DNA from 2 places in the Azohydromonas sp. genome. Region 1 is predicted to be linked to the other one. Evidence: riboswitches for the same ligand, from Rfam matches in the RefSeq annotation. Region 1 holds a riboswitch; the other holds the start of a gene.
What was found. A riboswitch is a leader RNA that binds a small molecule or an ion and turns the genes downstream of it on or off. The one in region 1 is predicted to bind S-adenosylhomocysteine.

Region 1 (8,331 bases):
CGCGCCGAGTTCGTCCTCGAGCGCGCGGATCTGCCGGCTGATCGCCGACTGCGTCAGGTGCAGTTCCTCGCCGGCGGCGCGAAAGCTCAGACGTCGCGCGACGGCGTCGAAGGCGCGCAGCGCACCGATGCCGAGCGGCCGTCGACGAGTCGTCGTATTCATGAGCTTGGAGCATCAATCACGAACCGAACCCTCATTGGACGGATCGGGCAACGGCATCGATCATTCTCACTTACAGAGACCCGGTCGGAGGCCGAAGATGAACCCCTCGATGATGCACGATTCGCAACAATCCGGCGACCGCCTGCTGCGCCAGCAGGTGCGCCGTCTGCGGCGCGCCGCGCGCGCGCGGCGGCTGGTGGTGCGCCAGGGGCTGCTGTGGGTCACGCCGACCGCCACCCTCGAGCGGCCGGCCACCGATCGATGGGTGGCCGCCGGCGACGCGCTGGACCTCGCGCCCGGCGTCGAGTGGCTGGTGCAGGCCTGGACCGACACCGACTTCGAACTGCTCGACCACCCCGCGACCGCGCCGGCGGGCCGCGCGTCGTGGGTGCATTGGCTGCACCGGCGCTGGCGTGCCCGCACCGGCGCCGGCGCGCCGGCGCCTTGCCCCGGCTGACGCGGCCGCGCGCCCCGGCACAATGCGGCGATGTCCGACGCCGCGCCGCCCCCGTCGTTCCTGCCTTCGCGCGACAAGGCGCTGCTGCGCCGGCAGCTGCAGGCCGAGCGGCAGGCGCTCGTCGACCGCCATCGTCGCGCGATGCACCTGCAGGACGTGTTGCGCGTGTGGCTGGTGGGCCGGCGCGAGACGACGATCGGCGCGTACTGGCCGATCAAGGGCGAGTTCGACGCGCTGCCGGCGCTGTACCGCTGGAGCGAGGCCGACGCTCGGCGCCGCATCGGGCTGCCGGTGGTCGACCGCGACAGCCGCCAGCTGCGCTTCCACGTCTGGTACCCCGGCTGCCCGATGGAGGACGACGCCTACGGCATCCCGAAGCCGAAGGACACCGAGGCCTTCGAGCCGCAGCTGCTGCTGGTGCCCTGCGTCGGCTTCGGCCCGCACGGCGTGCGCCTGGGCTACGGCGGCGGCTTCTACGACCGCACGCTGGCGGCGCTGTCTCCGCGCCCGACCACGGTGGGCGTCGGCTACGCGCACGGCTTCATCCCCTGGCTGCGACCCGAGCCGCACGACGTGCCGCTCGACGCGATCCTCACCGAGGACGGCGTGGCCTGGCAGCGCGACGAGTGACGCTCAGCCGCCGAGGCCGACCCGGCGGCAGATCTCCAGCGTCGGTGCGGCCTGGTTCATCGTGTAGAAGTGCAGCCCCGGCACGCCGGCGCAGGCGAGCCGGTCGACGAGGGCGGTGACCACGTCGAGGCCGAAGGCGCGGATCGACGCGACGTCGTCGCCGAAGCCCTGCAGCCGCAGGCGGATCCAGCGCGGGATCTCGGTGCCGCAGTTGTCGGCGAACCGGATGATGCCGCTGGCGTTGGTGATCGGCATGATGCCCGGCACGATCGGGATCGTCACGCCCAGCGCGCGCACGTCGTCGACGAAGCGCCAGTAGGCGTCGGCGTTGAAGAACATCTGCGTGATCGCCGAGTCGGCGCCGGCGCGCACCTTGGTGGCGAAGGCCTGCAGGTCGTCGGCCGGCGTGCGCGCCTGCGGGTGCATCTCGGGGTAGGCGCCGACCTCGACGTGGAAGTGCGCACCGGTTTCGGCGCGGATGAACGCCACCAGGTCCGACGCGTGGCCGAACTCGCCGAGCGCCGGGGCGCCGTAGCCGCTGGGCAGGTCGCCGCGCAGCGCCACGATGCGGCGGATGCCGGCGGCGCGGAACTGTGCCAGCTGCGCGCGGATCGAGTCGCGGCTGGCGCCGATGCAGCTGAAGTGCGGCGCCGCGTCGACGCCTTCGGCGAGGATCGCCTGCACCGCCTGCAGCGTGCCGGCCTGCGTCGAGCCGCCGGCGCCGTAGGTCACCGAGCAGAACTCGGGCCGCAGCGCGTACAGCCGGCGCCGAGCGTCGGCGAGCCTGGCCTCGCCTTCGGGCGACTTCGGGGGAAAGAACTCCAGGCTCAGCGGGGGTCTGCGCGCGGTCGTCACGGTCGGTCTCCAGCGCGTGCGGGGCGCGCCCACACGAAGAACTCGGTGTTGCCGTCGCCGCCGGGCAGCGCGCTGGCGAACCAGCGCCGCACGGCCAGCCCGGCGTCGGTGCACGCGGCTTCGATGCGCACGCGCACGCGGTCGTACAGCGCCGCGTCCCTGACCAGGCCACCGCGCGCGATGTCGCGCGGCTGCAGTTCGAACTGCGGCTTGACCAGCAGCAGCAGGTCGCCGTCGGCGGCCTGCAGCGGTGCGAGCGCCGCCAGCACCCGGGTCAGCGAGATGAACGACAGGTCGCCGGTGACGAGGCCGAAGCCGCCGGCGGGCCACTCGGCGCCGAGCGCGGCGGCGTCGAGCGCGCGTGCGTTCAGGCCCTCGAACACCGCCACGCGGGCGTCGGCGCGCAGCCGCGCGAGCAGCTGGCCGTGGCCGACGTCGACGCCGACCACGCGCGCCGCGCCGCGCGCGAGCAGCACGTCGGTGAACCCGCCGGTGCTCTGGCCGACGTCGAGGCAAGTGCGCCCGCGCACGTTGATGCCGGTGGCGTCCAGCGCGGCTTCGAGCTTGACCCCGCCGCGCGACGCCCAGCGCAGCTCGGCGTCGTCGACCACCTCGACGGTGCAGCCGGCGGGCAGTTCGTCGCCGGCCTTGCGCGGCACCGTCCACCCCCGCGGGCCCAGCCAGCGCACCGCGCCGCGCGCGATCAGCCGCTGCGCCGCCGAACGGGTCGGCGCCAGGCCCTGCGCGACGAGCAGCTGGTCGGCGCGCATCTCGGCTCAGCCCCCCGCCTCGCCGGCCGGGCGACCGTTCGCGTACGGGCCGAGCGCCGCGGCGACGAAGCGGTTGGCCGGCGCGGCCAGCCCGGCGCGTTCGCTGCGCCGCACGACCGCGGCGGCGAGCCACGGCAGCTCGAGCGCCCGGCCGGCTTCGAGGTCGTGCAGCATCGATGCCTTCATGCCCGCCGGCAACGTGTCGACGAAGGCGAGCTGACGCTCGACGAAGTCGTCGCCCAGCGCGACGCCCTCGGCGCACGCCAGCGCGTGTGCCTCCGACATGACATCGCGCAGCAAGCGGCGCAGCGCCGGGTCGGCGCGCGTGGCGCCGATCGGCAGCCGGGTCAGCGCGGTCAGCCCGCTCAGGCCGACGAGGAACACGAACTTCTCCCACACGACGCGGCGGATGTCGTCGCCGACGCGGCGCGCCAGCAGCTCGGCGACCTCGACGCCGTTCTGCAGCGGCAGCACGACCGTGCCGGGGCGCACCAGCGCCGGCAACGCGGCGGCCGCGGCCTCGGCGTCGGGCAGCTTGACCGCGAACAGCACCAGGTCGGCCGGCGGCAGCCCGGCCGCGTCGTCGGCGACGGCGACCTCGCGCAGGTGCAGGTCGCCCAGCGCGCTGGTCACGCGCAGACCCTGCTCGCGCAGCGCCTGTGCGTGACGGCCGCGCGCCAGGAACGCCACCGGCTCGCCGGCCGCGGCGAGCCGGGCACCGAAGTAGCCGCCGATGCCGCCGGCGCCGACGATGACGATCTGCATGGGGACCTCCGCGTCGCTCGACGCCGGCGGCCGTGGCCGCCGCGCCGTCAGTAGCGGTACGTGTCGGGCTTGTACGGACCCTGGCGGGGCACGCCGAGGTAGCCCGCCTGCTCTTCGGTCAGCTCGGTGAGCATCGCGCCGAGCTTGGCCAGCTGCAGCCGCGCGACCTTCTCGTCAAGGTGCTTGGGCAGCGTGTACACCTTGCCGACCTCGTAGTAGTCGGCGTGCGTGAACAGCTCGATCTGCGCGATCGTCTGGTTCGCGAACGAGCTCGACATCACGTAGCTCGGGTGGCCGGTGGCGCAGCCCAGGTTCACCAGGCGCCCCTTGGCGAGCAGGATGATGCGCTTGCCGTCGGGGAAGATCACGTGGTCGACCTGCGGCTTGATGTTCTCCCACTGGTACTGCTTCAGCGACGCGACGTCGATCTCGTTGTCGAAGTGGCCGATGTTGCAGACGATCGCCTGGTCCTTCATCTTCGCCATGTGCTCGAACGTGACGACGTCCTTGTTGCCGGTGGCGGTGACGAAGATGTCGGCCTTGTCGCAGGCGTAGTCCATGGTCACGACGCGGTAGCCCTCCATCGCCGCCTGCAGCGCGCAGATCGGGTCGATCTCGGTGATCCACACCTGCGCCGACAGCGCGCGCAGCGCCTGCGCCGAACCCTTGCCGACGTCGCCGTAGCCAGCCACGACGGCGATCTTGCCGGCGACCATCACGTCGGTGGCGCGCTTGATGCCGTCGACCAGCGACTCGCGGCAGCCGTACAGGTTGTCGAACTTGCTCTTCGTGACGCTGTCGTTGACGTTGATCGCGCGGAACATCAGCTCGCCGCGCGCGGCCATCTGCTTGAGGCGGTTGACGCCGGTGGTCGTCTCCTCGGTGACGCCGACGATCTGCGCGCTCTTGCGGCTGTACCAGGTCGGGTCCTCGGCCAGCTTCGCGCGGATCGCGGCGAACAGCACGCGCTCCTCCTCGCTGCCGGGGTTCGCCAGCAGCGACGCGTCCTTCTCGGCGCGCTTGCCCAGGTGCATCAGCAGCGTCGCGTCGCCGCCGTCGTCGAGGATCATGTTCGGGCCTTCGTGCTCGACGCCCCTCGGCCCGAACTCGAAGATGCGGTGCGTGTAGTCCCAGTAGTCGGCCAGCGTCTCGCCCTTGTAGGCGAACACCGGCGTGCCCTGCGCGGCCAGCGCGGCGGCGGCGTGGTCCTGCGTGCTGAAGATGTTGCAGCTGGCCCAGCGCACCTGCGCGCCCAGCGCCTGCAGCGTCTCGACGAGCACTGCGGTCTGGATCGTCATGTGCAGGCTGCCGGTGATGCGCGCGCCGTTCAGCGGCTGGCCGGCGGCGTACTCGTCGCGGATCGCCATCAGGCCGGGCATCTCGGTCTCGGCGATGCGGATCTCCTTGCGGCCCCAGTCGGCGAGCGACAGGTCGGCCACGGCATGGTCCTTGTCGTGCAGGGGCTTGATGACGGCGTTCATCGGCGGGTCTCCGGGGTTCACGGGCTGGAAAACCACCGGGCCGCGCGCCTTGGCAGGCTCACCCACGCGCAGACTCGGTGCGGGTGAGCGCCGTTGCGATGTCGGTCGTCCGACACTCCGAGCCTGGGGCCGGCGCCGCGGGTGCGGCCGGGCCTTGCAACGCTCCTCGGAAACGGCGCGCAGTGTAGCAGCGCGCCGGCGTGCGCGTCGGCCCCCGGCGCGATGGCCCGCGCCGCTGTGGGAGACTGCCGCGATGCCCTTGCCGACCGACGATACGCTGCTGCCGCTGGCGACCGTGCCGGCGGCGCAGTGGCGCACGCTCGACGGCGTGCTCACCGACGTCGACGACACGCTGACCGCCGACGGCGCGGTCGAGCCGGCGGCGCGGCAGGCGCTTCGCGCGCTCGCCGACGCCGGCGTGCCGGTGATCGCGGTCACCGGACGGCCGGTGGGCTGGAGCGAGCCGCTGGCGCGCGCCGAGCCACTGGCCGCGGTCGTCGCCGAGAACGGCGGCGCGATGTGGCGGCGCGTCGGCGGCGCGCTGCGGCTCGAGTTCGCGCAGGACGACGCGACGCGCGACGCCAACGTCAAGCGCCTGCGCGCGTGCGCCGAGGCCGTGCTGCGCGAGGTGCCGGGCAGCGTGCTGGCGCGCGACAGCGCCGGGCGGCGCACCGACATCGCCGTCGACCACGGCGAGTTCGCCCACCTCGACGCGGCGCAGGTCGACGCGGTGGTCGCGGTGATGCGCCGCCACGGCCTGCACGCCACCGTCAGCTCGATCCACGTCAACGGCTGGATCGGCGAGCACACCAAGCTCAGCGGTGCACGCTGGGCCGTCGAGGCCGCGCTCGGGCGCCCGTTCGACGCGGCGCGCTGGGTCTACGTCGGCGACTCGACCAACGACCAGCTGATGTTCGAACACGTGCCGCTGTCGGTCGGCGTGGCCAACCTGGCGCGCTTCCTGCCGCAGCTGCGCGTGCGCCCGCGCTGCCTGGCGCGCGGCGAGCGCGGGCAGGGATTCGCCGAGGTCGCGATGGCGCTGCTGGCCGCGCGCGCCGGGGTTCAGCGCGACAGCTCGTCGCGCAGCGGCGCGACGTAGGCGTCGAGCGCGGCCAGCGCCGCGGCGTCGGGCGCCTGCAACCGCGTGTTGGCCACCGTCGCCGGCAGCGCGGGGTCGGGCGCGAAGGCGAGCATCGCGCGCCGCAGCGAATCGACCTGCGCCGCCGGCAGCCCGGGGCGCGCGACGTACATTGGCCCGGGCATCGTGCCGGCCTCGGCCAGCACGCGCACCGCGCCCGCGGCCTCGGCGTCCAACGCGTCGAGCTGCGACGCGGCGAGCACCACCGCGGCGACGTCGCCGCGCGCCAGCGCGTGCATCGCGTTGCTCACCGACACCCAGGGCACGAAGCGCAGGTCGCGCTGCGGGTCGATTCGCTGCGCCGCCAGCCACTGCCGCGCCACGGCATGCGGCATCGCGACGCGGTCGAACACCGCCAGCGCGCGGCCCTTCAGGTCCGCCACCTCGCGCAGCGTGCTGTCGCGGTGCACGACGATCAGCACCGTGGTCGACTGCAGCGTCGCGGCGACGACGGCAAAGCCCCATTCGCTCGCCGCCAGCCGCGCGACGTGCGGCGGCACCAGCGACAGGTCGAGCGGATCGCTGCGCATCGAACGCACGTGGGTGTCGAGGTCGCGCGCGGTGTACATCTCGACCGGGCGCTGCAGCGTGCGCGCCAGGTGCTCGCGCAGCGGCCGGAAGGTCGCGAGCATCGTCGACGCCGGCAGGAACGGCGGCAGACCGACGCGCAGCGGCGCGTCGGCGGCGCGCGCACGCGGCAGTGCCGCGGCGGCGAGCAGGCCCAGCGCGCGGCGGCGCCTCATCGTGCGTGCGCCGGCTCGGCCGGACGCAGTCGCTCGATCTCGGCGAGCAGCTGCGCGACGTCCAGCGGCTTGGTCAGGTAGGCGTCGAAGCCGGCGCGGCGCGCCTGCTCGACGTCGGCGGGCATCGCGTTGGCGCTCAGCGCGATCAGCGGCAGCGCGCGCATCGCCGGGTCGGCGCGCAGGCGGCGCGCCAGCTCGAGCCCGTCGATGCCCGGCAGGTCGATGTCGACGACGGCGACGTCGGGGCGCTGCGCGCGCGCCATCGCCAGCCCCGCGAGTCCGTCGCGCGCGACGCTGACGCGCACGCCGGGGCGCAGCGACAGCACCTGCTCGAACAGCGTCACGTTCGACGGGTTGTCCTCGACGTACAGCACGCGCATCGCGTCGTCGCCGCCGGCCGGCAGGCTCGGCGCACGCGGCGCCTCGGGCGACGGGCCACCGGCCGCCGGCGCGATGGCCGGCAGCTCGAAGCTGAACAGCGTGCCCGCGCCGTGCGTCGACTCGACCTGCAGCGAGCCGTCCATCAGCTCGACCAGCCGGCGCGTGATGACCAGCCCGATGCCGGTGCCGGGGATCGCCTCGCCCTCGCCCTCGAAGCGCGTGAACGGCTGGTACAGCCTCTCGAGCTGCTCGGCGGTGAAGCCGCGCCCGGTATCGGCCACCGTGACGACCACGCGCTGCGCGCGCCGGTGCGCCGTCACCGTGACCGCGCCCTGCGCGCGGTTGTATTTGACCGCGTTCGATAGCAGGTTGCCCAGCACCTGGAGCAGGCGGCGGCGGTCGGCGCGCACCCACAGCCCGGCGGCGTCGACGCCGTGGCGGCGCAGCGCGATGCCCCGCTCGGCGGCCTGCGGCTCGACCAGCGCCAGCGCCTCGGCGATCACCGGCGCCAGCTCCAGCGGCTCGGGCGACATCGTCATCGCGCCGGCCTCGATGCGCGATAGGTCGAGCACCTCGTTGATCAGCTCGAGCAGGTGCCAGCCGGCGGACTCGATCTGCTGCACCTTCTTCGCTTCGGCCTCGGGCAGCGGCGGGCGCGCCAGGCCGAGCAGCTGCGCGAAGCCGAGGATCGCGTTGAGCGGCGTGCGCAACTCGTGGCTCATGCGCGACAGGAACTCGCTCTTCGCGTGGCTCGCGCGCTCGGCCACGTCCTTGGCCTGCTCGAGCTCGGCGGTGCGCTCGAGCACGCGTCGTTCGAGCTGTTCGTTCAGCGCGCGCAGGTGCTGTTCGGCGTACACGCGATCGGTCACGTCGTTGAGCGTCGACACCGCGGCGTAGGGTCGGTCCTCGCCGTTGTGGAACAACGCGGTGACGTTGTTCGACAGCCAGC
Region 2 (8,331 bases), on a different contig from region 1:
AGTCGACGGCCACGCCGTCGATCGTGCCCGGCCAGTGGTAGTGGCCGTCGCGCGCGCGGCGGATCTCGATCACGCCGCCGGCGGCGCTGAACTGCGTCGCGTTCGCCTGCCGCTGCCACGCCTGCACCGCGACGAACAGCAGCGTGCCCAGCAGCAGCCAGACGGTGACGATCTTCAGCGTGTGCGGCAGTTCGCGCATGCCGCGACAATGCCACGGATCGCCCGCCCGCCGCGGCACGACGCCCAGAAAACCCGCGATGCGCAGCCTGTTCCACCTCGCGTACCACGTGCACGACCTCGACGCCGCGCGCGCCTTCTACGGTGGCGTGCTCGGCTGCCGCGAGGGCCGCAGCACCGCCACCTGGGTCGACTACGACTTCTTCGGCCACCAGTTGTCGCTGCACCTCGGCACGCCGTTCGCGACCAGCGACACCGGCCGCGTCGGTGACCACCTCGTGCCGATGCCTCACCTGGGCGTGGTGCTCGAGCTGGCCGACTGGCGCGCGCTGGCCGAGCGGCTGGTCGCTGCCGGCGCCGACTTCGTGCTGCCGCCACAGGTGCGCTTCGAGGGCCGCCCCGGCGAGCAGTGGACGATGTTCTTCCGCGACCCGTCGGGCAACCCGATCGAGGTCAAGGGCTTCGCGTCGCTCGACGCGGTCTACGCAACGTAGGCGGCCACGGCTTGCTCGATCGCGCCGAACACCGACTGCCCGTCGCGCCTGCGCACCTCGGCGCGCACGCGGTCGCCGAAGCGCAGGTACGCGGTGCGCGGCGCGCCTTGCTCGAGCGCCTCGAGCGCGCGCTTCTCGGCCAGGCACGCGAAACCGCGCGACGCGTCGGCCTGGCTCGCGGGGCCGGCACCCACCACGCCGCCGGCGCCGAGCGCGCGCACCCCGGCGCGCCGCGCGGCGAGCCGCCCGAAGTCGAAGGCCATGCCGTCGGCCGCGTCGACCCGCCCGATGCGCTTGCCGTTGACCGCCAACTCGACGTTCAGGCACACGCGTCCGCGTTGCCACGCGTCGCCGAGCTCGTCGGGCGTCACCGCCACCGGCGCGAACGCGGTGGCCGGGTAGGCACACAGCGGCGCCGCGCCGGGCGCGCCCGCCCCGTGTGGCGGGTGGCGCAGACTCCAGTCGGCGGCCAGCAGCAGCATTCGCACGCCGTCGAGCGCGCGCGCCGCGTCGGCTCCGCGCGCGACGTCGCCGGTCATCGCCACCAGGCCCACCTCGACGTCGATGCCGGCCTGCTCGTCGACGAAACGCGCCTCGTCGCAGGCGCCGAGGAAGTGGTCGCCGGCACCGCGGCGCAGCGCCGGCGCATCGTGCAGGTCGGGCGCGACCTCGACCCCGCGGCCGCGCGCCAGCCGCTCGACATGGCCGGGGTACGCGGCGCCCACCACCCACTGGTGCGCGCGCGGCAGCGGTGCCATGCACTTCGCCGGCTCGAAGGCGAACGCGTGCCGCGCCTTGCCACCGTTGAGCGTGGCGTACAGGTCCTCGAGCTGCGGCGAGACGAAGTTCCAGTCGTCGAGCAGCTGCTGCATGCGCGTGGCGATGCCGGTCGCAAAATGCGCGCTCGCGAGGTCGCGCGAGACGACGACCAGCTGGCCGTCGCGCGAGCCGTCGTGGTAGGTGGCCAGTTTCATGAGCGTGGATGAGGTGTTCGCAGCGGTGAAGGCCACGATTGTCGCCAGCGCAGGACGCGCGCCGTGGTCTTGAACGCCGCCCGGCGCCGCCGCGTCGCGCTGGCCGCGGTGACACTCGGTGCGGCGGCGCTGCACCTGGGGCTGCTGCGCGGCGTCGTACCGGCACCGGCACCGGCACCGGCACCGGCGCCGGCGTGGCGACTCGCGTCCGCCGTCGAGGTGCGCTCGCTGCTGTCGGCGCCGATCGACGCCGACGCCACCGCACCCGACGCGCCCGGCGCCGCCGACCCCCCCGCGGCCCCGCCGCCGCGCGCCGCCGCGGCGCGCCCCGCCGTGCCGCCGCCGCGGGCGCGCGCGGCGCAGCCGCCCGCCGCGCCGCGGCGCGTCGCCACGCCGGCCGACGCCGCAACGGTCGGACTCGACGCGCCGCAGTCCGCCGTGCACGCCGAGCCAGTGGCGGTGCCGGCCGCGCCCGACCCCGCGGAGACGGCACCGGCTGCCGCCGCGCCCGACGCGTCGGCCACCGCGACCGCGCCCGACACCGTGCTCGCCGCCGTGACGCCGGCCGCGGCCGCCCCGGCGGCGGCCGAGCCTGCGCCGGTCTACGCGACGCGGCTTCCGCCGTCGTTCCAGTGGCGCTACGCGCTGCGCCGCGGCATCCTGTCCGGCAAGGGCGCGCTCGCCTTCCAGCGCGACGCGCAGCGTTACACGCTGACGCTCGAAGGCAGCGTCGGCGGCCTGCCGCTGCTCGAGTGGAACAGCCAGGGCGGCTTCGACGACGCCGGCATCGCACCCGATCGCTTCGTGATCCGGCAGGTCGGGCGCAGCGCCCGCGCGGCGAACTTCCAGCGCGCCGCCGGCAAGATCAGCTACTCGGCGGTCGAGACGCAGCACCCGCTGCCGGCGGGCGCGCAGGACCGGCTGAGCTGGGTCGTGCAGATCGCCGGCGTCGTCGCCGCGGCACCCGAGCGCCACGCACGCGCCGGCGCACAGGTCGTGCTGATGGTCAGCGGCGTGCGCGGCGACCTCGCGCCGTGGACCTTCGTCTCGCAGGGACTGCGCCGCGTGCAGACCGCCGACGGCGAGGTCGACGCGGTCGAGCTGCGCCGCGAGGCGCGCCACGCGTTCGACACGCGCGGCGAGGTCTGGCTCGACCCTCAGCGCCACCACCTGCCGGTGCGGCTGGTGCTGAGCACGATCGGGCGCCAGGGCGAGGTGACCGACGCGCTGACGCTGGACCTCGAGTCGACCGCGCCGCGCTGAGACCCGCGCCCGCCGCCGAGCGGGCTTGATTCCCGCGCCGGCGGCCGCATCTGGGTTGCGAAGGGTTCAGGAAGGCCCGCCATGCAGATGCTCTACAACTCGGACCAGTTCGCCGTCGTGCAGTTCGACGTGCCGGCCGCCAGCGACGACGCGTCCGGCGGCGCGCCCGCGCGCGGCGGTTACGAGATCGTCGACAAGCTCGCGCGGCGCGAGATCTTCATCGACGGCGTGCTGGCGCAGCGTTTCCGCGCCGGCGTCGACGCGCTGATCGAACGCGAGCCGTCGGTCGAGGCGATCGACGACTTCATCGCCGGCTACACCCAGCTCGCGCAGCAGCCGGTCGTGCTGCACTGACTCGGGGCAGGGCCGCCACGGCCGCGCGCCTGGCGACGCCCCGCGGCGTGCCGGCGGCGCGTGACGGGGTTCACGACCCGCGGGCCGTGACGCTCAACGCCCCCGCGCCACCGCCGATACCGCAGCGATATGGCTGCGTGGTCCGGCTCGATCCACCTGCAGACCGGCGACGCGCTGACCATCGGCGCGCTGCTGGTCGCCGCGCTGTTGGTGCTGGTGCTGGTCACGCTCGTGCGCGACCGCCGCCGCGCGCGCCAGACGGCGTCGCTGGCCGCGTCGCTGCAGGACGCCAACGACGAGCTGCACAAGCTCGCCTACCGCGACGCGCTGACCGACCTGGCGAACCGCGTGCAGTTCGACACGCTGCTCGACCGCGCGGTGCGCCGCTGCGACGACCACGGTGGCGCGCTGGCGGTGCTGCTCGTCGACCTCGACGCGTTCAAGCCGGTCAACGACACCTTCGGCCACGCCTGCGGCGACGAGGTGCTGCGCGAAGTCGCGCGCCGGCTGGGGGCCGCCGGCGGTGCGGCAGTCGGCGCGGCGCGCGTCGGCGGCGACGAGTTCCTGCTGCTCGTCGACGGCGACCGCGACGCCGCCGCCGCGCTGGCGCAGCGCGTGCTCGGCGCGCTGGTCGCGCCGATCGCCGCGGCCGGCCGCGAGGTGCACGTGTCGTGCTCGATCGGCATCGCGCTGTACCCGGTGCACGGCTCGCGCCCGACGCTGCTGGCACGCGCCGACGCGGCGATGTTCGCCGCCAAGCGTTCGGGCGGCGCGACCTACGCGATCTTCGAGCCGTCGATGGAGCCCGACATCCGCGGCCACCTCGACCTCGCGCGCGACCTGCGCCGCGCGATCGACGCCGGCCAGCTCGAGCTGCTGTACCAGCCGAAGATCGACGCGCGCAGCGGCCAGGTCACGGCCGCGGAGGCGCTGCTGCGCTGGCACCACCCGCAGCGCGGGCTGGTCAGCCCGACGGTGTTCGTGCCGATCGCCGAACGCCACGGGCTGATCGCCGCGCTCGGCCACTGGGTCATCGAGGACGCCTGTCGACAGGCGCGCGCCTGGCGCGACGCCGGGCTGCGCATGCGCGTGGCGATCAACCTGTCGGCGTACCAGCTGCGCCGCGAGGACCTGGTCGACAAGCTGCTCGACGCGCTGTCGCGCCACGGCGTGCGCCCGGCGCAGTTCACCTGCGAGATCACCGAGTCGGTGGCGATGGAGGACACGCTGGTCACCAAGCGCGCCTTCGAGCGCCTCGGCGCGGCCGGCATGCACGTGTCGATCGACGACTTCGGCACCGGCTACTCGAGCCTCGCGTACCTGCGCCAGCTGCCGGTGCAGGAGCTGAAGATCGACCGCAGCTTCGTCACCGACCTCGCGACCAGCGAGGACGCGCGTGCGATCGTCGAGGCGGTGCTGCGCATGGCGCATGCGCTCGGGCTGAAGGTCGTCGCCGAGGGTGTCGAGACGCCGCAGCAGCGCGACCTGCTGGTGGCGCTGGGCTGCGACGAGCTGCAGGGCTACCTGTTCGCCAAGCCGATGCCGGCGCGCGCGCTGACGCTGTGGGCCACCGACGACGGCCCGCTGCCGGCGCCGATCGACTTCCGCGCGTCGCTGTACGCCGAGACGGCGCCGGCGCCGCTTTAGCACACCGCCGCGTCGCGGCAGGCGGCGATCGTTGCCGGGAACCGCGCCGGACTCCCTGCGGTCACGGCGCACGGCCCTTCCTACAATCTCGCGATGCAAGCCGTCGACTACACCCGCGCGCGGGCGCTGCCCGCGCTGCTCGCGCAGCGCATCGTCGTCATCGACGGCGCGATGGGCACGATGCTGCAGCGCCACGCGCTCGGCGAGACCGAGTTCCGCGGCGAGCGCTTCGCCGATCACCCGAAGGACCTGAGGGGCAACAACGATCTGCTGGTGCTCACGCGGCCCGCGCTGGTGCGCGAGATCCACGACGCCTACCTGGGCGCCGGCGCCGACATCATCGAGACCAACACCTTCGGCGCCACCGCGGTCGCGCAGGCCGACTACGCGCTGGCGCACGTCGCACGCGAGATGAACGTCGCCGCCGCGCGGCTGGCGCGCGCCGCCGCCGACGCGGCGGCCACGCCCGACGCGCCCCGCTTCGTCGCCGGCGCCCTGGGGCCGACGCCGAAGACCGCGAGCATCAGCCCCGACGTCAACGACCCCGGCGCGCGCAACGTCACGTTCGACGAACTGCGCGCCGCCTACCGCGAGCAGGCCGAGGGCCTGCTCGAAGGCGGCGTCGACCTGTTCCTGATCGAGACGATCTTCGACACGCTCAACGCCAAGGCGGCGATCTTCGCGCTCGACGAGCTGATGCACGACACCGGCGAGCGCCTGCCGGTGATCGTCTCGGGCACGGTGACCGACGCGTCGGGGCGCATCCTGTCGGGGCAGACGGTCGGCGCGTTCTGGCACTCGGTGCGCCACGCGCGCCCGCTGGCCGTCGGCCTGAACTGCGCACTCGGCGCGGCGCTGATGCGCCCGTACATCGAGGAGCTCGCGAAGATCGCCGGCGACACCTGGATCAGCTGCTACCCCAACGCCGGCCTGCCCAACCCGATGAGCGAGACCGGCTTCGACGAGACCCCCGAGGTCACCGCCGCGCTGATGGAGGACTTCGCGAAGAGCGGCTTCCTGAACATCGCCGGCGGCTGCTGCGGCACGACGCCCGAGCACATCGCGGCGATCCGCGCGAAGGTCGGCACCTACCGCCCGCGCGCGCGCCGCGACCCGCTGTTCACGGCGCTGCTCGATCCGGCGCAGGCCTGAGCGCCGGCAGCTCCAGCTTCACGCGCAGCCACGCCGGCTGCGACGCCGCGACGCTGGTGATGCGCGTCGGCGCCACGCCGCGGCGCACCAGGTGCACGCGCACCTGCGCCGCGCGGCGGTCGGCGAGCACGACGCCGGCGCCGGCGTCGCTGGGCGCGCGCACCACGGCGCGCGCCGACGGCAAGCGCTGCAGGCTGGCGGCGACGCGGTCGAGCACCGCCGCCAGCGCCGGACGCGGCGCGGCCTCGCCGGGGTCGAAGCCGTGCGCCGTCGGCACCTCGACCCACAGCGCGCGGTCGTCGTCGAGCACGACGACCACCGGCGTGCCGCGCAGCGCCTGCGCCAGCGCGCGCTGCTCGCGCTCGAGCGACCACGCCGGCGCCGGGGCGCGGCGCGGCGCGGCCGGCGCCGGCGCGGCGACCTCGGGCGGCGGCACGCCGCGCGGCGGCGTGCCGGCACAGCCGGCCAGCCCCAGCGCCGAGGCGAGCGCGAGTCCGACGCACGCCACCGCGGCGGCGCGGTCGCTGCGAACGCGGGACGTCGGCGACGGCATGCGAAGCATTGGACCGCGCCGCGCGCGCCGCCGCAGCCGGGCAAACGCGTCGATTCGTAACCGCCGCCGGCGCCCGGGTCGCCGCGCGGGCCTAGAATCCGCCCCGCATCCCGAGGAGCGTTGCAACGCCGGCCGGCCACGGCCCCGGCGCCAGGCTCGGGAACCCCGGCGCGGCTGGCGCACCGGATGGCAACGGCGCTCGCCCACCGTTGAAGCTGGCGGTCGCGGCGAGACCGCCGCGGCGCCGGCCCCCGCCGATGCCCGAAGCCGCCTCTGCCCCGACCGCCCCGACCCCGCCACCCGTGGCGCCGATGCGGCTGGCCGGCCTCGAGCCGGTGACCATCGGCGCCGGCTCGCTGTTCGTCAACATCGGCGAGCGCACCAACGTCACCGGCTCGAAGGCCTTCGCGCGGCTGATCCTCGCCGGCCAGTTCGAGCAGGCGCTGGCGGTGGCGCGCCAGCAGGTCGAGGCCGGCGCGCAGATCATCGACGTCAACATGGACGAGGCCATGCTCGACAGCAAGGCCGCGATGGTGCGCTTCCTGAACCTGTGCGCCGCCGAGCCCGAGATCGCGCGCGTGCCGGTGATGATCGACAGCTCGAAGTGGGAGGTCATCGAGGCCGGGCTGAAGTGCCTCCAGGGCAAGGGCATCGTCAACTCGATCTCGCTGAAGGAGGGCGAGGCCGAGTTCCGCCGCCAGGCGACGCTGGTGCGCCGCTACGGCGCGGCCGTCGTCGTGATGGCCTTCGACGAGCAGGGCCAGGCCGACAGCTTCCAGCGCAAGACCGCGATCTGCGCGCGCGCGTACCGCATCCTCGTCGACGAGGTCGGCTTCCCGCCCGAGGACATCGTCTTCGACCCGAACGTCTTCGCGATCGCCACCGGCATCGACGAGCACGCGAACTACGCGGTCGACTTCATCGAGGCCACGCGCTGGATCAAGGCGAACCTGCCGGGCGCGAAGGTCTCGGGCGGCATCAGCAACGTGAGCTTCAGCTTCCGCGGCAACGAACCGGTGCGCGAGGCGATCCACACGGTGTTCCTGTACCACGCGATCAAGGCCGGGCTGGACATGGGCATCGTCAACGCCGGCATGGTCGGCGTCTACGACGAGCTCGACCCCGTGCTGCGCGAGCGCGTCGAGGACGTGGTGCTGAACCGCACGCCGGCCTGCCCACCCGGCGAGCCGCCGATGTCGGCCACCGAGCGCCTGCTCGAGATCGCGGAGGCGGTCAAGGGCGCGGCGCGCGACGACTCGGCGCGGCTGGCGTGGCGCGCGCAGGCAGTCGAGCAGCGCCTGTCGCATGCGCTGGTGCACGGCATCACCGACTTCATCGTCGAGGACACCGAACAGGCCTGGCGCGACATCGAGGCGCGCGGCGGGCGCCCGCTGCACGTCATCGAGGGCCCGCTGATGGCCGGCATGAGCGTCGTCGGCGACCTGTTCGGCGAGGGCAAGATGTTCCTGCCGCAGGTGGTCAAGAGCGCGCGCGTGATGAAGCAGGCGGTGGCGCACCTGCTGCCGTACATCGAAGCCGAGAAGCAGGCGCAGCTCGACGCCGGCGGCGAGGCGCGCGCGCGCGGCAAGGTGGTCATCGCCACCGTCAAGGGCGACGTGCACGACATCGGCAAGAACATCGTCGCCGTGGTCCTGCAGTGCAACAACTTCGAGGTCGTCAACATGGGCGTGATGGTCCCGTGCCAGGACATCCTCGC

Region 2: linked by a shared signal. The riboswitch ahead of metH (methionine synthase) and the one ahead of ahcY (adenosylhomocysteinase) in region 1 are both predicted to bind S-adenosylhomocysteine.

What each region holds. Positions count from the first base shown of each region.
Region 1 covers NZ_DAOKZA010000016.1:65,390-73,720, forward strand. Annotated here, with positions in the region: gene PKC53_RS08280 (LysR substrate-binding domain-containing protein) at 1-162, opposite strand, end outside; gene PKC53_RS08285 (DUF2917 domain-containing protein) at 260-619, shown strand; gene PKC53_RS08290 (5-formyltetrahydrofolate cyclo-ligase) at 650-1,249, shown strand; gene metF (methylenetetrahydrofolate reductase [NAD(P)H]) at 1,253-2,104, opposite strand; gene PKC53_RS08300 (TlyA family RNA methyltransferase) at 2,101-2,874, opposite strand; gene PKC53_RS08305 (2-dehydropantoate 2-reductase N-terminal domain-containing protein) at 2,881-3,639, opposite strand; gene ahcY (adenosylhomocysteinase) at 3,687-5,120, opposite strand; S-adenosyl-L-homocysteine riboswitch at 5,199-5,294, opposite strand; gene PKC53_RS08315 (HAD-IIB family hydrolase) at 5,374-6,219, shown strand; gene PKC53_RS08320 (PhnD/SsuA/transferrin family substrate-binding protein) at 6,183-7,001, opposite strand; partial or broken gene PKC53_RS08325 (ATP-binding protein) at 6,998-8,331, opposite strand, start outside.
Region 2 covers NZ_DAOKZA010000009.1:47,437-55,767, forward strand. Annotated here, with positions in the region: gene PKC53_RS05125 (retropepsin-like aspartic protease) at 1-199, opposite strand, end outside; gene PKC53_RS05130 (VOC family protein) at 258-671, shown strand; gene PKC53_RS05135 (fumarylacetoacetate hydrolase family protein) at 659-1,645, opposite strand; gene PKC53_RS05140 (DUF3108 domain-containing protein) at 1,709-2,908, shown strand; gene PKC53_RS05145 (DUF3567 domain-containing protein) at 2,990-3,262, shown strand; gene PKC53_RS05150 (bifunctional diguanylate cyclase/phosphodiesterase) at 3,392-4,909, shown strand; gene PKC53_RS05155 (homocysteine S-methyltransferase family protein) at 5,003-6,061, shown strand; gene PKC53_RS05160 (hypothetical protein) at 6,030-6,614, opposite strand; S-adenosyl-L-homocysteine riboswitch at 6,721-6,822, shown strand; gene metH (methionine synthase) at 6,926-8,331, shown strand, end outside.